Regions from separate parts of the Desulfovibrio biadhensis genome, predicted to be linked through region 1. Evidence: predicted binding sites of a transcription regulator. Region 1 holds the regulator's gene; each other region holds the start of a gene.
The links. Region 1 encodes sigma-54, which starts transcription at its own class of promoters, with help from an activator protein. Its sites were predicted from a motif close to CTGGCACGGNNNNTGCTT; they were not measured.
Positions count from the first base shown of each region.

Region 2: fliJ (flagellar export protein FliJ) is a predicted target of sigma-54. The motif match lies at 1,105-1,122, and genes of this name have one in related genera.
Region 3: ACZ5EH_RS10740 (flagellar hook protein FlgE) is a predicted target of sigma-54. The motif match lies at 1,265-1,282, and genes of this name have one in related genera.

Region 1 covers NZ_AP042477.1:4,379,492-4,381,766, forward strand. The annotation lists gene hpf (ribosome hibernation-promoting factor, HPF/YfiA family) at 1-507, opposite strand, end outside; gene rpoN (RNA polymerase factor sigma-54) at 556-1,977, opposite strand; gene lptB (LPS export ABC transporter ATP-binding protein) at 2,271-2,275, opposite strand, start outside.
Region 2 covers NZ_AP042477.1:1,384,548-1,386,822, reverse strand. The annotation lists gene ACZ5EH_RS06065 (MotE family protein) at 1-590, opposite strand, end outside; gene fliJ (flagellar export protein FliJ) at 619-1,062, opposite strand; gene chrA (chromate efflux transporter) at 1,206-2,275, opposite strand, start outside.
Region 3 covers NZ_AP042477.1:2,459,563-2,461,837, forward strand. The annotation lists gene ACZ5EH_RS10740 (flagellar hook protein FlgE) at 1-1,164, opposite strand, end outside; gene ACZ5EH_RS10745 (hypothetical protein) at 1,353-1,799, opposite strand; gene ACZ5EH_RS10750 (30S ribosomal protein S1) at 2,220-2,275, shown strand, end outside.

The DNA.
Region 1 (2,275 bases):
GTTCACTCGTTCGGTCTCAGCATTGAGGAACACCAGAAACTCATAATTAAGGTTGTCGAGCTGCATGGCGGCTTCGTCAACATTCATTGGCTTGGGCTCGTAGTCGTCGCGGGAGACGATAGTCCGTTCACGTTGCCCCCCTTCGCCTTCGGAAAAGGAAATATATTCCATCCGGACAGGCTGGGGAGTTTTTCCGCCACCTTTGCCCCGACGATGATCCTTGCTCTTTTCCCGGACTTTGCGCAGTTGCGCTTCAACCTTGTCCAGAACCAGGTCAATGGTGGAATACATGTCTTCGGATTCCTCGTTGGCAGTAATGTGCAACTGCCCGGAGGTGATGACGACCTCTGCTTTGTGCCGAAATTTGTCAACGAGCATAGTCACGTTCACTTCAGTGATCTGCTCCTGGTTGCTCAAAAATTTCAGTATTTTCTCAAAACGTCTGCGAGCATACTTCTTAAGATGCTCAGACGGTTCGAATTGTTTGAAGAAAAAGTTGATGTTCATACTATATCCTCCTTGGTCTCATAATCTCGCTACCTGTGGATGGCGGACTTAAAAGGCTTCCTTGCGCTTGGAAGACGACTCGATATTCAAAGCGGTTCGGTATTTTGCAACGGTACGGCGGGCAATGTTGACCTGCAGCTTGTCTTTGAGGATTTCGGCAATGCGTTCGTCGCTCAAAGGTTTTTTGGGGTTTTCTTCCCCTATGAGCTGCTTGATGGTGGCCTTGACACTTTCAGAACCCACCTGGCTGCCATCATCCATCCCCAGTCCACTGTTAAAGAAAAACTTGAGCTCGAAAATACCATGGGGAGTAGCCACGTACTTGCTTGTCGTGATCCGGCTCACCGTGGATTCGTGCATGCCAATGTCCTCGGCAACATCTTTAAGTATCAGAGGCTTGAGCCGGGTGACGCCTTGTTCAAAGAACTCACGCTGATACTTTACTATGCTCTCTGTTACTTTATAAAGCGTCCGCTGGCGCTGATAAAGGCTTTTCATCAGCCACATGGCGGAACGCATTTTTTCCTGCATGTAGTCCTTGTCTTTGGAAGGACCTTGCAAGTTGTCCATATAATAAGAATTAAGCTGGAGCTTTGGCAGTCCGTCTTCATTGAGAAGGATATGGAAATCGTCGCCAAATCTATATACGTACACATCCGGGCTTACGTAAAACGGTTCACCAGTGCCAAAGCTCGCCCCTGGCATGGGATTGAGCTGTTGCAACTGTTCCAGATAATTTTTTATGTCCTCCATGCTGATTTTAAACTTACGGCACAGAGGTTTGTAGCGCTTTTTTTCCAGATCTTCGAGATGTTCTTTAACCAACTCCACAAGAACGGGATCATCATCCATACCGAAGGAATGGAGTTGTACCAAAAGGCATTCCTGAGGGGTGCGTGCGGCAACACCTACAGGATCAAAAGTTTGCATCTCAAGGATGACTTTTTCCACAACTTCGGGATCGGCGTTCGACATTGCCGCAATATCTTCCGCAGAGGCCTGAAGATACCCGTTTGTGTCCAGGTTCCCGATGACAACTTCGCCGATTTCTTTCTCTTTTTCACTCAGATCAGAAAGCCGTAATTGCCACTCGAGATGACCGTCAAGGGAGGGTCTTACTGCGTAGCGTCCTTCAAGGGAAAGCTGATCTTCAGGAGATTCCGACTCACGCATTTGCATTTGACGGGAGCTACTTGAAAATTCTCCAAGGTAGTCTTCCCAGTCGGCATTGCGGATGATTTCTTCCTGGCTGGACGACGGCGCATCTGGACGAATCTCTTCCGAAACGGCCTTCTCTCTCCCCTCGTCCTCGTAATGTTCTTCGAGGAAAGGGTTTTCCATCAGCTCTTGTTGCACTGTGTCCAACAATTCGAGACGGGAAAGTTGCAGCAGCTTGATCGCCTGCTGCAACTGGGGCGTCATGACGAGTTGCTGTGTGAGCTTGAGCTGTTGTCTGAGTTCGAGAGCCATAGGCAAATGCCGTTTTCGGCGAGTATAAGGGTTAAACCAACAAAAACCGCCCTATTCCGCCCCCCAACGGTTTTGCGCTGAAGGCGGCTTCATGCAACGAACGGGCCTCAAAGTCAAATCCCTGTTTCGCCCAGTACATGCGATTTGGTGTAACAACTTATGTGCCATATCCGGCCCATGCTTGCAACACGCATCACATGTTCCCCGAAGCGGAACAGATACAAAAAGATTAAAAATATAAGCTGATTAGAAAAGAAACACCGTTCCAGATGGTGGAGCAACAATATTCGGCATCAGA
Region 2 (2,275 bases), 2.2 Mb from region 1:
AAGGGCGCCTGCAATTTAGTCAACATTTCGGTAAGAACCGCTGCGTTTTCTGCCTTTACGTTGGTCAGAATCTCACCAGCCTGGCGGCCACGCATGCCAGCCAGAATCTTGACCGCGATATTCGGATCCAGTGTTTCCAGCACGGTTGCGGCTTGTTTGGCTTTCATATTCGAATAGACATCAATGAGATGCTTGAGCTTATCATCCTTGATCTGTTCGGCCTTCTCTATCATGCCTTGCAGCTTTGTCTCCAGTTGCTGCAACTTAACGAGTTTGGTGTCGATCTCTTTTTCAAGCTGTTTGAGCGACTGCTCTTTACGGTTCAATTCTTCCTGCTTACGCCGCAGGTCTTCATTTGCCTGACCACCCGGCATAACAGGAGTATCACCACCCTCCTCTGCACCGGCGGCGTTATCTCCCCCGGCAGCAGGCGCTTGAGACTGATCGCCCTGTTCTGAAGAATCATCGGCAGCTTGTGCTTCCGCCATTTCCGCAGGAGCTTGCGCAGTTTGCTGCACGCTCTTTACGGATGTGGCGATGCGACTGGGCACATCCAGAAACACTGTGCCCAGAATAATGATTTTCACCACCAGGATGAAGATAAAGCCCTTGAACAGTCTAGTAAGCGTCGCGCCCGTAGCGCATTGTCGCGAGTTCGTCCTGTTCTTTCTGCTCTTTCTCAAATTCTTCTTTAACATGGCGTACCAATTTGTTTTGCTTCAGTTTTTCAAGAAGCTTCTTGTCTTTGGACGTCGTCACCAATTGCCTGCGAGCGGCATTCACTTCTTTGGCCTTTTGCAGCATATCCTGCTCTGCAAGCTGCAAATCCGTGTGCAACCGCTCCTTGTAATTGCGCCAAAGCCACATTTCCTGGGGGGACAATTCTTTCCCATCATACAAGGACTGTTCATGTGCTGCAAGGGCGTCCCGAAGTTGCTGCACCGCTTTGACCTGTTTTTGATACGCCCGCTGTGCCACACCCAATGCAGCCTTGGCCTCCTCCTCTAACTGGAGGCGGTAATCAAGGACTTTTTGCAACGGGAAATTATAAGGACGGGGCATACATATCTCCGGGAACTGTTCTTTGCATTGTCACGCATGCTGAAGCAAGTATCGGGCCGGACAAAAATTTTACATAATTTCAATATGTTTTATGTTTTACTCCCTTGCGTGCCCCTTCTTTGTGACGGTTTTTCGACATCCTGCTAAAACAGAATAAGCGCGCAAAGTCCTCCCACGAGGACAACCCAGAGGACATCCACCCCCCGTCGTAGCGCCAGGAATGCTGCAGCACAAAGAAGCACCCTGCCCGGGCTCCAGTCAATAACTATCATGAAGCGCAAGGTAACTGCGGCCATCAACCCTACAAGTGTGGCCAGACTGGCCCTAAAAATCCGCTGCACAACCACCATATGCAGGACTTTGTCCACAAAAGGCGATGCGGCGCATAGAATCAAAAAAGAGGGTGTGAATACAAAGAGCGTTGCCGCCACCGCACCAGTCACGCCATGGGTTATGTAGCCTATGAATGTCGCCGTCATGACGATGGGGCCAGGCGTCAGTTGTCCCAAAGCGATGCCGTCCATGAACACGTTTTCGGACATGGCACCTCTTACTTCGACGAATTCGTGCAGCATCAAGGGGACTGATACATACCCACCGCCAAAGGCAAATATGTCTATCTTCAACAAAGCTGCGCAGATTCCCGCCAGTGCTGGAAGAAAAACCAGGAGAATGCACATGCCCGCTGCCGCCAGTAAAGCGAGCCCAAAGAGCATGCGCCACTGTGTGCGTACTGCCCTTTGTGCGTGTACGAACTCGGGGAGTGGCTCCGTAGTAGTATAAATATACACACCAGCCAGGCAGCACCCTACAATGGCTATTACCGGATCCAATTGCGCAGTGAGCCAGGACCCTGCTGCCAGAGCGAGGAGTGCATCGCGCCACCCTGTGCAGTAACGTTTGCTGAAATCCAGCGCCGCATTGGCTACCAGCGCCACCACAACCGTCTTGAGGCCGCTGAACGCATTGACTATAATATCAGTATCCCGCCACCGCACATATATGGCGGAAAGCACGAGCATGAGCACGAAAGCCGGAATGGCGAAGCCGGTGTAGGCAGCAAGAGCCCCTTTGACGCCTCGGGTACGCAGCCCTACATAGGCGGCCACCTGCATGGCTGTCGCCCCCGGCAATGTCTGAATAAGGGCGACCCCCGAGCGAAAACTTGCCTCAGAAAGCCACTGGTTCCTGTCCACTGACATTTTTCTGATGT
Region 3 (2,275 bases), 1.9 Mb from region 1:
CATGTATCCTTCTCCGTACCCGTCCTGCCTGGAATAGATCGTCGAGGACGAGGAACCATCATGGGCGGTGGTGGCGGTTGCGGATCTGGTGCCGTCAAAAGACGGCAATGCGCTTGGAGAAGCGCCTACGGCTGCGGCATTGGAGGCGGTAGTACCCCATCCCGTGCCGTTGTTGCTCAGCCCAAAGTCCGCTGAGATGGTCGTGGTCTCTCCGTTGGCGTAGGTTACGGAGAATTGCGGCTGTCCGTCCGCGTCAAAGCCGCTGGGCACCCAACTGTCCAGGGATTTGCTCCCCGTACCGTCATTGGTGAAGGCGGACATGTTCTGGAGTTTGCCAGCGCTGTCGAAAGACAGGGTGCCGAACATCAGCAGGCCTGCGGATGAGGTCCCGGCAAATGTTGCCCGGCCGTCTTCCGCCGGGTCCATGCCTATGGCGAACTCGAACACGCTGCCCCCGCCAGAATTGGAAACATTCGCCTTGTCGAAATACACGTTCAGATCGCGGTACTCGCCCGTATCGTCCCAGGCGCGGATAGAGTCGGAATAAGCATACGTGGCGGACGAAAGGGGCGTTTTCGATGTGCCGTTCCACAGATTCGCCAAAGAAAAGAATGGATCCGTGGCGCTTGGGGAGGCGTCTATATCGCCGAGATTGGTGATCATGGATATGGACGTCGTTGCACTTGGGGCCATGACCACATGCCCTTGATCGTTGGCCTCGAACTGAATATCGCCCGATGTTCCTGCGTTTGGGCCGTAGAGTGACTGCCCCTGCAAAATATACCCGTGCGGGTCGATCATATACCCGTACTGATTCACGCTGAAATTGCCTGCACGGGTGTAATAGGTCGTATCATCTCTGGCGACGCCAAAGAACCCATTACCAGAAATGTGCAGGTCTCCCATCATGTTCGTGCTTTCATAACCACCCTGAACAAAATTGGTTTTTACTTCACTCAACGTGGCGCCCATGCCCAGCTGCGAAATGCCTACCGTTGGTTGGTTCGCGGCTTGGGGTACGTCCTGGCTCATGAGGTTGGCGAAAATCGCTTCAGAGCTTTTGTAGCCCACGGTGTTCACATTAGCGATATTGTTGCCCAATACCTGCATGCCCTGGGAATGTGTTTTCATTCCCGTAGCGCCAATGTAAAATGATGACAGCATAGATGCCTCCTTTGCCCGGGGCGTATCACCCTGTGCAGTGGGGGGCGGCCACCTGGCCGTACGTCCGGGCACGGGAAATAGTTTCCCGCCGTACTGCTGGAAGCAGGGAACGTGCCAAATCTTAAGAAAAGCTTAAGACGCAGAAAAAAAGTCGGGGGACGAAAAAATATTTTTGGTGGGATAAAACGTCAGAATTTGCGGTACTGCACGGCGATGTAAAGCGGCTCTGAAAGCCGGAGGACCACCCGATACGCGGCGTAGTTGGTCAAATCGCGCCGGTTGTACTCGTATACCCGCTCCAGCAGGCCCATGAGTTTGGATTCGTCAGGAAATTTATCGTTCAGTTCATCAAACTTCTCCTGCGTGGAATTCATTTTGCCTTCAAAAACAAGCTGCACATGATAGGCTTCGTCTGGGGAAATGGTGAATTCGCTCAGGGTGAACCCAAGGGATTCAAGGATGAATTTGTAGCGGGTAATGCGATCCTCTATAGCTACGGCTTCAGGATCCACAGGCAGTTCTTCCCCTTTGAGATCGAGAGGCAGTTCCCCCTGGGCTTCCACCTGGGGGCTCTGGCCCGGCTGCGTCGGCGTAACCCCATTGCCCCCATTGTTCAGGGCGGCTTCAGGAGTCATGACTACAGTGTCGCTTTTTTGCAGCTGTACGGGTTTTAAGGTGCCTTCCTCACCAGCTGTAACCTTGACGCAAGCTCCTTGATGCGGTGTAAAGAAAAGGACCGCAAAAAATATGGCGCAGACTGCAACAAGGTGGAATGTGCTGCAAGTAAGGCCTTTCTGCATGTGTGATGCGCGGTTGGCGACCATTATAATCGAACTCACTCCCAAGGTGGTGGCTTTCGAAGAAAGGGAACCCGAAACTAAACTAGACAATATCTAAAGCAAAAAGCTGCACGGGAAGCAAGTATTTTCTCTGCCAAAAAGAACGGAAAGTTGCTGAAATGAGGCTGGACAGGGGGCTTGGCCGCTGATAATGGGCCTTTGCAGCGGAACGCTCCCCATGGGGGAGGGTGCAGACACCTTTTTCAGGAGAAGACCATGACCGACGAAACCAGGCATCAGGACACGGTGGAAGAAGAAAGCTTCGCCGCCAT